DNA from 3 places in the Methylobacterium sp. FW102-HT35C08 genome. Region 2 is predicted to be linked to each of the others. Evidence: riboswitches for the same ligand, from Rfam matches in the RefSeq annotation. Region 2 holds a riboswitch; each other region holds the start of a gene.

What was found. A riboswitch is a leader RNA that binds a small molecule or an ion and turns the genes downstream of it on or off. The one in region 2 is predicted to bind cobalamin.
Positions count from the first base shown of each region.
Region 1: another riboswitch for cobalamin. It lies ahead of AC3WSN_RS08795 (TonB-dependent receptor); the one in region 2 lies ahead of AC3WSN_RS11875 (TonB-dependent receptor).
Region 3: another riboswitch for cobalamin. It lies ahead of AC3WSN_RS29785 (CbtB domain-containing protein); the one in region 2 lies ahead of AC3WSN_RS11875 (TonB-dependent receptor).

Region 1 covers NZ_JBYTCL010000002.1:1,847,264-1,851,303, reverse strand. Annotated here, with positions in the region: gene AC3WSN_RS08810 (hypothetical protein) at 192-599, opposite strand; gene AC3WSN_RS08805 (hypothetical protein) at 895-1,095, opposite strand; gene AC3WSN_RS08800 (cell wall hydrolase) at 1,328-1,912, opposite strand; cobalamin riboswitch at 2,164-2,359, shown strand; gene AC3WSN_RS08795 (TonB-dependent receptor) at 2,467-4,040, shown strand, end outside.
Region 2 covers NZ_JBYTCL010000002.1:2,495,290-2,499,329, reverse strand. Annotated here, with positions in the region: gene AC3WSN_RS11885 (RluA family pseudouridine synthase) at 1-374, opposite strand, end outside; gene AC3WSN_RS11880 (HigA family addiction module antitoxin) at 600-974, opposite strand; cobalamin riboswitch at 1,356-1,551, shown strand; gene AC3WSN_RS11875 (TonB-dependent receptor) at 1,829-4,015, shown strand; gene AC3WSN_RS11870 (PepSY domain-containing protein) at 4,009-4,040, shown strand, end outside.
Region 3 covers NZ_JBYTCL010000002.1:6,216,576-6,220,615, forward strand. Annotated here, with positions in the region: gene cobN (cobaltochelatase subunit CobN) at 1-121, opposite strand, end outside; gene cobW (cobalamin biosynthesis protein CobW) at 195-1,229, opposite strand; gene AC3WSN_RS29775 (DUF1636 family protein) at 1,226-1,627, opposite strand; gene AC3WSN_RS29780 (CbtA family protein) at 1,620-2,357, opposite strand; gene AC3WSN_RS29785 (CbtB domain-containing protein) at 2,374-2,556, opposite strand; cobalamin riboswitch at 2,591-2,785, opposite strand; gene AC3WSN_RS29790 (S10 family peptidase) at 2,861-4,040, opposite strand, start outside.

The DNA of each region.
Region 1 (4,040 bases), 650 kb from region 2:
GTGAAACGACAACACGCGCGGGCGCACAGGGTTCTGCGGCCGGGAGCCGATGCGGCGAACGGACCGCTTGGTCCCCGATGTGGTCCAACGAAACGTGTGGAGGACGCCCCACCGGCGAAGGCATCTCCGGCCGTCTCAGGTCGCTCCCGTCCGCCAACGTCCCGATCCAGATCCCCGGCGGCCAGCGGCCGTCATAAACCGCGGCACGTGCCGTAGCTGACCTTGACCTCGTTGCGATCCTCTGGGTTCAGCTGCGCCTCGACGAAACTCAACTTGCTCAGATCAATCAACAAGAAGTAAACACCGTTCTGGCACTTGATTGCATTGCGTGGCGTGCGCTCATTCAACCGCGGGGATGCGGGTTGGCACTCGTAATAATCGGAGCGGCCAGCGGAGATCACGGTCAGCAGTCCGCCACTGGAGACGAGCGAGAACGTTCGGGGCTTGCGCGGCGCCTTCACGCCCTCCGCCGCGCCTGCCATATCCAGGCCGACCGACACGTCCTCCGTACAGGTCAGCGGGCGGCGCAACTGAGAGGCCGACGGCGCGATGCTCAGCAGGAGGAGCGCGCCAGCGAGCGCTACCCGTTTGGCGATCATCGGTGGGGTGCCCATGATTCGTGGGTAGTTTCTACCGACAAGCTAGGCTGCTGTACGCGGGTGTAAATGCCGCAGGCCCAAGTAGAATCCTTGATCAACAGATATGGCGCGACATTCGATCTCTTCCCGTCGGTGATTTCCGATCGAACGAGGCGCCGGAGCGGAATTCGGCCCTACAGTGCTGCGGCTGGCCGCAGGTCATGGATCTGATATGCCTCTACGCGGCGGAAGACGTCGCGATTCAGGCGTCTCGGTCATCGTGAGACGGCCCAGGGGCCGGACCGCTTCCGAGCCGTCAGTCGTCGGCCGCGTCATCGGACGTTTCCGGATTGTCATTGGCGGCGCCCGCCTCGCGTTTCGCCGCAATCTCCCGGCCGATCTCTAGCAGCAGCAAGCGCGACAGGTGCTGCATCATCGGCGTGCCGTGCAGGGCCATCAGCCGATGTGCTCGGATGGCCGCGCGCGCCATGCGGTCGAAACCATCCTCGTTGGACATGGCGGCGGGGTCGCTCAGTTGAATGCGAGCATACAACCTAAAGGCTAGGCTTGAGTTCGATCGCGGCCTCGGAAAGTGCTCGGCCTCGCGCGTCGATCCGGATCTCCTCGGCGGACGCCGCTCGTGTCCGGCCGCAGGCTTCGATGGGCCCGGGCCGGACGTCCCGGAGACGCCGGACCGGAGAGATGCTGTCGACCCGCGCGCACGATGTCTCGCTACCGCGCGCTCGGCTTTACGGCGTGGGCGCTCCCGGTGCGGCCGCATAGGTCGAGACAGAGGCCGGCAATTGCGCCTTCTCGCGCTGGGCCGATCGTGAATCGCGCTTCTCATAGAAGGCGTTGCCGCCGGCGACAGCCACGTAATGCATGTTGTTGTAGGGGAAGTGCCGGCCCGCGGTGTGGAAGTACATCGCCTTCCCGACCTTCGGGTGCCGCTCGCCTGCCAGGACGGCGTCGGCCGCATCGGCGACCTTCTGGAGGTCCTTGTCCTGCATCGGCTTGGTCAGGACGCCCGGAGCGAACTGTCCCGGCTGGCCCACCACGGCGCAGATGCCGCCCGGGAAGATCGCGTTCTCCAGCCGATTCATGACAACGGTGCCGACGGCGATCAGCCCATCCCCGTCGCTGCGGTTCGACTCGAAATACATGGCCCGACCGAGACAATCGCGCTCGGCATCGCTGACGACCATCGGCGGCTTGTGGCCCGGAATCGACCCTGTCGTGAGCACCGGCGCGCCAGTATTGCAGGCGCCCAGGGTGCAGGTCATCGCGATGACACCCAGGACAGGAGCAATCTTCGTCCTCTCGCTACCCTGCATGCATCTGCGCTCCGTGCTCCTTCAGCCTCGTTCCGCCACGCGGCGGCCGCCCTGTTCGGGCCGGCGCCTCTCACCGACCTGGCGTCGGCCAAGCTTGACTGCACGTTCACGGCGATGATGTGGCGACGGCCAGCTGCACGGCTCAGGTCTCTGGCCTGGTCGGGCAGCCGAGGCGCGGGCACGGCGGTGTCGTGCGCAGGCCACAGCGCGCGTGAACCCGGGCCGGCCCGTTGACCTGCTCCGGGCGCACGACCCATGGTGCCCGCGACGGTTCCCCTCGGGGATCAAAAGGGAATGCGGTGCGGGTTCGACCCAAAGCCGCGGCTGCCCCCGCAACTGTAGCGGTGAGCCTTCGCGTCACCACGTCACTGGGCGGCCTCGCCCGGGAAGACGACGCGAGGGCGGCGACCCGCGAGCCAGGAGACCTGCCGTCTGCCGTGGTCACACGCGAGGTCCGCCGGGCGGGGTGTCCCGGGGGATGCCGGAGACGGTCGCGGGAGCGGCCGGCACGGCCTCGTTCGCGGTGACGTGCCACTGCCGCCGCCCGAGGTCCCGTGTCCCGTCCGTCCGTGCGCTCCGCGCTCCCAGCCCTTGCCGCCTTGGCAGCCCTGACGTCCGCCGCCTCCGCCCAGGACCGGTCCGGCCCCGTCTCCGGCGCCGAGACGCAGCTCGAAGAAATCTCGGTGACCGCCGAGCCGACGGTCCCCGCACGGATCGGCTTGTCGGCGAGCGCCGGGTATGTCGGCGGCACGACCGGGATCGGCGGCCCGCTGCTCACCGTGGACTCGGCCAGCGCCGGCGTGATCACGGGCGCGCAGCTCAACAGCCGGCCGGTGACGCGCCCCGGCGAGGTGCTGGAGGCGGTGCCGGGTCTGATCGTCACCCAGCATTCCGGGGAGGGGAAGGCCAACCAGTACTTCCTGCGCGGCTTCAACCTCGACCACGGCACCGATATCGCCATCAGCGTCGACGGCATGCCGGTGAACATGCGCACCCACGCCCACGGGCAGGGCTACGCCGACCTCAACTTCCTGATTCCGGAGCTTGTCGGCGCAGTCGCGTTCCAAAAGGGGCCATACTTCGTGCGTGACGGCGACTTCGCCTCGGCGGGCTCGGTGCGGATCGACTATCTCGACACGACCGCCAAGAACCTCGCCCTGACCTCGATCGGCTCGTTCGGCTACAAGCGGGCCCTGTCGATCACGACCGTGCCGCTCGGGGAGGGCAACCTCCTCCTAGCAGGCGAAGCTCAGGTCTACGATGGCCCTTGGGTGGTCCCGGACGCGCTGCGCAAGATCAACGGGGTGGCCCGCTACAGCCAGGGCACGGCGCTGAACGGGTTCTCGATCACCGGCATGGCCTACGCGGCCCGCTGGACCGCCACCAACCAGATCCCGGAGCGCGCCGTGGGGGAAGGGCTGATCGGCCGCTACGGCACGCCCAATCCCACGGATGGCGGCGACAGCGGACGCTTCTCGCTCTCGGGACGGTTCAGCGCGACGGACGAGACCGGCGTGACGCGGGCCTCGGCCTACGTGATCCGCTATCAGATGAACCTGTTCAACGACTTCACCTATTTCCTCAACGATCCCGTCAGCGGCGACCAGTTCCACCAGCGCGACCAGCGCATCCTCGGCGGCGGCGAGGTGCTGCACATCTTCCAGGGGGACCTGTTCGGCCGACCGCTGGAGGTCGAGATCGGCGCGCAGACCCGCACCGACTCGATCCGGGTCGGCCTGTTCAACACCGCCTCCCGCCAGTACCGCGCGACCGTGCTCGACGACCGGGTGCTGGAGTCGAGCGGTGCCCTCTACCTGGACACGCGGGTGCGCTGGACCGAGTGGCTGCGCACGAGCGTGGGCGTGCGCGCCGACGGCTACTTCGCCGATGTCCGTTCGGACACGCTGGCCAACTCGGGCAAGGCGACCGACGGGATCGTCAACCCGAAGCTCGGGCTCGTGCTCGGTCCCTGGCTCGACACCGAGTTCTACGTGAATTACGGCGGCGGCTTCCACTCGAACGACGCGCGCGGCGTCACCGCCACGGTGGATCCCGCGAGCCCCCTGTTCAACATCACCCGCTCGCCGTTCCTGGTGCCCTCCACGGGCTACGAGGTGGGCCTGCGCAA
Region 2 (4,040 bases):
AGGGTCGCGGAAGCGGCGGCGCGCTGCTCGCGCCGGGTCGGGCCGGGGGCGGGAGCGGGTCCTTCGTGCCGCTTCGGCGCAGGTCTCGGCCCGGGCTTGGCGCCCGGTGCACCGCGCCCGGCCGGCGCCGTGTGGCGTGCCAGCGCACCGTCCGCGGCGGCACGGGGTTTTGGCGCCCGAGCAGGCGCGGCGGGTGCCGCACCGCCCCAGGGATCGCGCGCGCCGGCATCGTCGCCGCGGTTGCGGGCGGCGCGCTCGGCAGCGTCGCGGGCGCTGGTGCGCGGGCCGGTGCGGGCACGGCCGTTCGATTGGACCTTGCCGGCCTGTGGCTTACGCCCCTTCGGGCCGCCGCTTCTGGGAGGTCGTGTGTTCATGGTTCCGCCGGCACCCGTCACCGCCTCGGACGGGACGTCCGGGCGCATAGGCCGCGGCGTCGCGGACGTCGGGACCGATGGGGTTGCCCGGCTGTAGCACCGCCCCGGCGCAGCGGCAAAGGCGGAGAGAGGGACGGGAGCGGCGTGAATAAACCGGTCTCGTCCGTCCGCGCCGAAAACGCGCCGCTTCTTGCGGCGTCTATGCGCCGTGGGTTCGGACGAACCTCAGCCGAACACGTGCCCACGTCGGATGATCGTCGGGGGCGGAGCGCTCGTTTCCTGAGCCTCCGATGCAGCCAAGTGGGATCTTGCCTTGGCGGCGAGTTCGCTCCGGAGGTTCTGACAGCGCTTGCGCACGTCGGCGATGTCGAACTGGGCCTGCATCTCCATCAAGGTCTCCATTTCGACCCCGAACACCGTCTCGATCCGTAGAGCCAGTTCCGGAGACAGCGCGGCCTCCTCATTGAGGAAATCGAACAGCGTTTGACGCGGCACATCGAGCAATCCGGCTGCGTCCATGACGGTCAAGTTGCGCGGCTCGACGATATTCCGCCGCACATATCCACCCGGGTGGCCGGGATTTTCCAATCTATAGCTCATCTCTATCGGCCCTCCTTTACTGGTCCCCGTTCGAAAGCGCTACCGACCCGCTCTAATCCAAGACCTGTGTTCGGATAATCCCGATCCTTCCATCGGCACGACACGCGTTCAGTACGCAGCAGCACGTAAAAAGTTCCAAGAGCATACTACGGGATCGAACGTCTTCATTTCTGGTTTAATATAAAAAATACTCGATGTATTGCTTATTATTGAGAGTCTATATCATTATAAACAGAAAGTTACTATCAGTATGCGCCTCTTCACCCTCGCGCGCTGTGGGCACGAAGCCCGCCATCGCCGTCTGATCTGCCCCCATGAGAACCGACAGGGTCCTCGGCCCACGCCGCCACCGCGTTCGGCTTGACGCGGATGAACCGTAAGGCCAAGCTTATCGGCGACGGTTCCCTTCGGGGATCAAAAGGGAACGCGGTGAGGGGCTCGCCCCGAGGCCGCGGCTGTCCCCGCAACTGTAAGCGGCGAGCCCTTCACCACCACGTCACTGGGTCACTGACCCGGGAAGACGGTGCGAGGGCGGCGACCCGCGAGCCAGGAGACCTGCCGTCAGCCGTGGTCACACGCGAAACGCGCTGGGCGGGGTTGTCCTGGCGGGTGTCGAGACGCCCGTGCACCCGCGCGGTCGGCGAGACCTCGTTCGCGGTGACGTGCCACAGCAAGCGCGCCCGCGACACCGCTCCCGATGCCCGTCCTGACCGTATCGATCGCCTTTGGGGTAGCCGCACGCACCTGCGCGTCTGCGCCCACCGAGCTTCCGATGATTCCGAGCAATTGTAATGTTATTACACTGCTTGTAGGACGAGCCGGCTGGCCCGCGCCGCGCACGGACCTCCTCTGCCATGTCACCTACGAACAATCGCACGAGATCGGGCGGGCCCGCACCGCTCTGCGGCGTGCTCCTCGCGCTCTTCGCGAGTACCGCTGCCGCGCAGGAAACCGTCACCCTCGACCAGCTCTCGGTTGAGGGGGAGGGTGGCGGCTCGGACCGTGCCGTCCCGAACAGCCTCAACCTGCGCACCCGTGACCGGACCGCGAGCCGGATCGGCCTGACGCCCCTGGAGACGCCGGCCAGCCTCGACATCGTGTCGGGCGAGACCGCGCGGCTGCGCGGCCAGGACACGATTGCCGAGGCCGTGACCCAGGACGCCACCGGCATCACCACGATCGCCGCCCCCGGCAACGGCAACGGCGCGTTCACGTCCCGCGGCTTCGCCGGCCCGAACTCGATCCAGCAGCTCTACGACGGCACGCGCTTCTACGTGGGCGCCAACACCGTAACCTTCCCGTTCGATACCTGGAACGTCGAGCGGATCGAGGTGCTGCGCGGGCCGTCCTCGGTGCTCTACGGCGACGGCGCCATCGGCGGCGTCATCAACGTGGTGCCCAAGAAGCCGGTCTTCGTGCCGATCAACGCCGCGCGCGCGGTGGTGGGCACCGACGGCGTCGCGCGCCTCGCCCTCGATTCCGGCGGCGCGCTTGGCCAAGCGGAGTTCGGCGACACCTTCGCGTACCGCCTCAACGTCAGCGGCAACCGCGCCGACGGCTGGATCCGCCCCGAGGGCGATTTCCGCAACCTCGCGGTCTCGGCTGCCCTGCTGTTCCAGCCGAGCCCGGACCTGGCGTTCACGCTGAGCCACGACCTCGGCTACCAGGAGCCAGCCCGCTATTGGGGCACGCCGCTAGTCGAGGGGCGGATCCCGGACCTGATCCGGTTCAACAACTACAACGTCCGCGACGCGAAGATCACCTGGGCCGACAACTGGACCCAGCTCAAGACCGAGTGGTCGCCCTCGGCCGACATCACGGTGCGCAACACCGCCTACCGGCTCACCAGCCGGCGCCACTGGCTCGACGTCGAGCAGTATTCCTACAATCGCGGCACTGGGCTGGTGGACCGGGGCGACTATCTAGAGATCTACCACAGCCAGGAGCAGGTCGGAGACCGGCTCGACGCGACGTTCCGGGGCAGCCTCTTCGGCTTCGCCAACCAGTTCGTCGCCGGGTCCGACGTGAACCACATCGACTTCCGGCACACCAACAACTTCTATTTCGACGCTCCGACAACCAGCGTACCGCTCACCGGCTACGATCCGGGCTTCTTCCCGCAGAACGGCCGGGCGCGTCCGGCCTACGCCACGCAGACGAGCCAGGCCTCGGTCTTCGCCGAGGACCGGGTAATCCTGTCGGAGAAGCTGTCGTTCCTCACGGGCGTGCGCCTCGACGTGCCGACGCTGCACCGGGAGGATCTGCAGACGGGCTCGCGGTTCGAGAAGACCTACCGGGCGCTGGGCTACCGGTTCGGCCTCGTCTACAATCCGACGCCGGACAGCGCGCTCTACGCCCAGTACAGCTTCGCCACCGACCCGGTGAACAGCCTGATCACCCTGTCGCAGTCGCTCGCGGGGTTCCAGCTCGCCACCGGCACGCAGGTCGAGGTCGGCGCCAAGGGGCTCGCCTTCGACGGCGCGCTGGAATGGACCGTCGCCGGCTACCGCATCGTCAAGGACAATTTGATCTCGGCCGTGCCAGGGCAGCCGACCCTCTCGACGCAGGTCGGCCAGCAATCGTCGCACGGGTTCGAGCTGGCGCTGGGCTGGCATTTCGCCCCGGGCTGGCGGCTCGACGGCAACCTCGCGCTCCTGCACGCGCAGTATGACAAGTTCGATCAATCGGTGAACGGTGCCACAATCTCGTATGCCGGCAACCAGCCGATCGATGTGCCCGAACGCGTGGCCAACCTCTGGCTGACCTGGGACGTTGCGCGCGACTGGACCGCCCGGATCGGGCTGCAGAATGTGGGCCAAGTCTACAGCGACTTCGGCAACACGGCGCGGCGGCCGGCCTACAACCTCGTCAACCTCGTCCTCGACCATCAGGTCACCGCGGAATCCCGCTTGTCCCTGCGGGTCTACAACCTGTTCGACAAGGTCTACGCGATCAGCGGCAACGCCGTGAACGGGGCCGGCACCAACTGGCTGCTCGGGCGGCCGCGCTCGGTCGAGGTCGCCTACACGGTGACGTGGTGAGGCTGTCGCGGCGGATCGGGAAGGC
Region 3 (4,040 bases), 3.7 Mb from region 2:
CGATCCCCGAAAGGTCGCTGTCGGTGAAGGACAGGACGACGAGATCGCCGGCCTCCTGCCCGAGGTCCACCGCCGCCTCGCCCTCGTCGAGGGAGACGGTATCGATGCGCACGAGATGCATTGCGGCGGCCCCTAGACCGTGACCGCGCGCGACCGCGCGCCGACGCGTGTCGTGAGGGCGCGCGCGGGCGTCGTCATCCCGCCAACGCCGCGGCGACCGCGTCCTGGTCGAAGCCCTTGAGCCCGATCACCACGAGCTTGCCGTCTCGGGACTCGCCCGACCGCCAGGGCCGGTCGAAATGGTGGGCGACCCGCCGGCCGACGCCCTGAACCACGAGGCGCATCGGCTTGCCCTCGACCTCGGCGAAGCCCTTGATCCGCAGGACGCCTTCGGCCTCGGCCGCCTTCTCGACGCGGGCGGCGAGATCGGCCGCCGTCACCGCCGGGCGGACCGGCAGCGCCACGGTCTCGAAATCGTCGTGGTCGTGATCTTCGCCCTCGCCGTGGTGCGAGGGCCGCGAGGCCAGATCGTCTTCGGCCGCCGCGCCGAGGCCCAGCAGCACCAGGGGATCGATAACGCCGTTCTCGGTCTCCACCACCTTCACGGCGCGGGGCAAGTGACCCTCGACCTCGCTGCGGACGCGGGCGCGGGTCGCGGCATCGATCAGGTCGGCCTTGTTGAGCACCACGAGATCGGCGCAGAGGAGCTGATCCTCGAACACCTCCTCAAGCGGATTGTCGTGATCGACAGACTGGTCCGCCGCGCGCTGGGCGGCCAGGGCTTCCGGATCCTCCGCGAAGGCGCCGGCCGCGACCGCCGGCCCATCGACCACCGCGACGACCCCATCGACCGTGACCCGCGAGCGGATCGCCGGCCATTGGAAGGCCTGGACCAGGGGCTTCGGCAGGGCGAGGCCCGAGGTCTCGATCAGGATGTGCTCCGGCGGCTCGGCGCGGGACAGCAGCGTCTCCAGCGCCGGCACGAAATCGTCCGCGACGGTGCAGCAGATGCAGCCGTTCGGCAGCTCAACGATGGAGTCCTCAGTGCAGCCCTCGACGCCGCAGGCGGCCAGGAACGACTTGTCGAAGCCGACATCGCCGAACTCGTTCACCAGGATGGCGAGGCGACGACCCTTGGCGTTCTCCACCACGTGGCGGACCAGCGTGGTCTTCCCGGCGCCGAGGAAGCCCGTGACGATGGTGCAGGGGATTTTGTTCACGAGGGTCATTCCGCGGCCTCCAGGGTGCCGGCGGTGCGCGGGCGGGGTTCCGGAAAAGGGGGGATGCGGGCGATCACGCCCTTGCGGAACTCGGCCGGGCGCTCGCGCCAGGGCACGATGCCGTCCGGCGTCGCCGCGTAGGCCGCGAGCCCGGCGAGGATGGTCTCGGCGGAGGCCGCCGGATCCATGTCGCCGTACACGTAGGTCCAGCGGTCGGCCGAGGCGACCGCCACCGTGCAGGGGCGCTTGCACACCGACAGGCACTCGACCGGCTCGACCCGCAGATCCGGGGCATCGCCGGCGCGGTCCCGCAGGGCCTCGAGCAGGCGCGCGCCGGCCCGGGGACCGGCCGCGTCGTCACCCTCGCGGCGGCAGGTGGTGCAGACGTACAGGACGGTCTCAGACACGGGCGGTCCCCGCTGCCGTCTCGCGCGAGAAGGCCTGCCACGCCCAGCCGAGGCCGAGTCCGATCAGCATCCAGAACACGAAGCTGATCGCCAGCGAGCGGGCCGCGAACTGTGCGGCCAGCGCGGCGGGCAGCTCGGACGCGCCCTCCGGTGCCGGCGGCGCGCCGACGGCGTGTGGCGCGACGATCAGGACGAGGCCGCCCAGGATCGCGATCAGCGAGCGCCGGATCCCGATCAGGTACAGGCCCATTCCTGTGGCGGCGGCGGTCATCACCCACCAGAGCTGCCGTGCGGCGAGCGGCGCGGCCTCGCTGCCGGGCAGTTCCGGCGGCAGGCCGAGACCCGGGGCGAGGGCGACGCTGGCGAAACCCGCTACCGCGAAGGCGAGGCCGACCTGCGGCGTCGGATCGCGCCCGCAGGCGAGCACCACGGCGCCGAGCAGCAGGGCGTAGCCCACGCCGCCGACCAGGGTCGCGAGCGCGGTGAACGCCATGCGCGCGAGGCCTTCGCCGGGCTGCCATTCCGGCGCGGCGTCGGGCGCGGCATGGTCGTGCCCGCCATGCGCCAGCACGATCGGCAGGCCGATCGCCGCCTGATGCGTCGGTTCCTTGCGCTCGTAGCGCTCGGCCGCCACGATCAGCGGCGAGGTCAGCGTGAGCTCGAGCCCCGTCACGACGGCAGCCGCGAGGAAGCCGGCGGCGAGCGCCGCCGACAGAAGCCGGATGATCATCCCTGCGACGCAGGCGTCAGTGGCAGGGGAAGTTCTGGGTGTGCCGGAAGTCGTGCGCCGCGTTGTGGAGCGCGATCGCCGGCGAGAAGCCCGCCATGAACAGGAGGCCAAGGCCCAGGAAGGCCGCGAGCGCGACGGCGACCGAACGCTCGGACGAGCGGGTGCCGGTGGCGACGGGGGCGAGGGTCGAGGTGGTCATCAACATGTCTCCAGCCGCCCCACCGGCGGCATTCCGGGATCCTGGCGTGACGGCAGGTCTCCTGGCTCGCAGCTCTGCGCGCCTGCCGCCTTCCCGGATCGCTCCGGTGGCGCTCTGGCAGGCGCTCGCCGCTCACAGTTGCGGGGGCAGCCGCGGAGTCGAGGCTCGCGCCCCTCACCGCATTCCCTTTTCACCCCGTTGCCGGGGCACCGTCACGGAGCCGTTGTAGACGCATGGCGGCTTGCGCACAACGGAGTGGCGAGCGGTAAGATCCGGATTATCCAGAGCGCGCGCCTCTCGTCGCTCAGGGCGTATCCTTGAGGCGCTCCGCGGGCGCTCCCGCCGGTGCCGGTCCGGAGTCGCGCGCCTTCATGGCATCCGCGTAGAGCCGCTCCACATCCGCCTTGAACGCGGCGCGGGAATCCGGCCGCGTGTAGAACATGTGGCCGCCGGGATAGACCGCGAGGCTGACGCGGCCGGCACCGTAGGCCGGGACCTGCGCGAGCAGGAGCTTCGAGGCGTAGTAGGGCGTCACGAGATCCGTGAAGCCGTGCGCCACCAGCACCCGCAGACGGCCGTCGAGCGCCAGGGTGCTCTTGAGGTTCGACAGCACCTCGGGCGCCTGCCGGCCCGACCCCCAGCTCCAGCCGCGGTTCACCGCATTGTTCAGGAGTTCGTAGCGCATATTGGGCACGGGCCATTTCAGAGTGCGCGCGTAAAGGTCGAGCATTGCGCTGGTCAGCGGCGCCTGCAGCGCGGTCAGCTGCGGGTCGTCGAAGCTCGATTGGGCCGCGTCCGGATTGGGATCCCAGCCGGTGATGCCGGTATCGTAAGCGCTGGTCACGCGACCCTCGGCGCGGTCGATCTCGCGCTGGACGCTGCGGGTCGACAGGCGCGCGGCCTGCGCCCGCACCAGGGCGGCATCGAGCCCGACCAGGGGTGCGACCCGCTCGGTCATGCGTGCCACGGCGGTCGCGTCGCTCGGCCCCTTGAGCAGGTCCGCCAGATAGGCGCCCGAGGCGTACGATTCGGCGTCCTTCAGGAGCGCCGGGGTCGGGATTGTGCCGGACCGCTCCAGGGCGCCGGCCGCCAGGGAGGGCAGCTTCAGGACGTAGCCCCAGGGGTTGGCACGCGGCGTTTCCAGCCACGCAAAGTCCAGAACCGGCGAGAGCAGCACCATCCCGGACAGGCCGACCCCGATATCGTCTTGAAGCTTCTCGGTGATGAGCGGCCCGCGGAAACCGCCGTAGCTCTCGCCGACGTAGAATTTCGGGCTGGCCATCCGGTCGTTGACGCGCAGGTAGCGCGCGATGACCGCGGCTAGGGTCGAGGCGTCGGAATCGATGTTCCAATAGGCCTTGCCGTTGCCGTCCGCAGCGCGGCTGTAGCCGGTCCCGACCGGGTCGATGAAGACCAGATCGGTGAAGCCGAGCCACGTCCCGTCATTGGGCGTGAGCGCGACCGGTTGCGAGGGGCTGATGCTG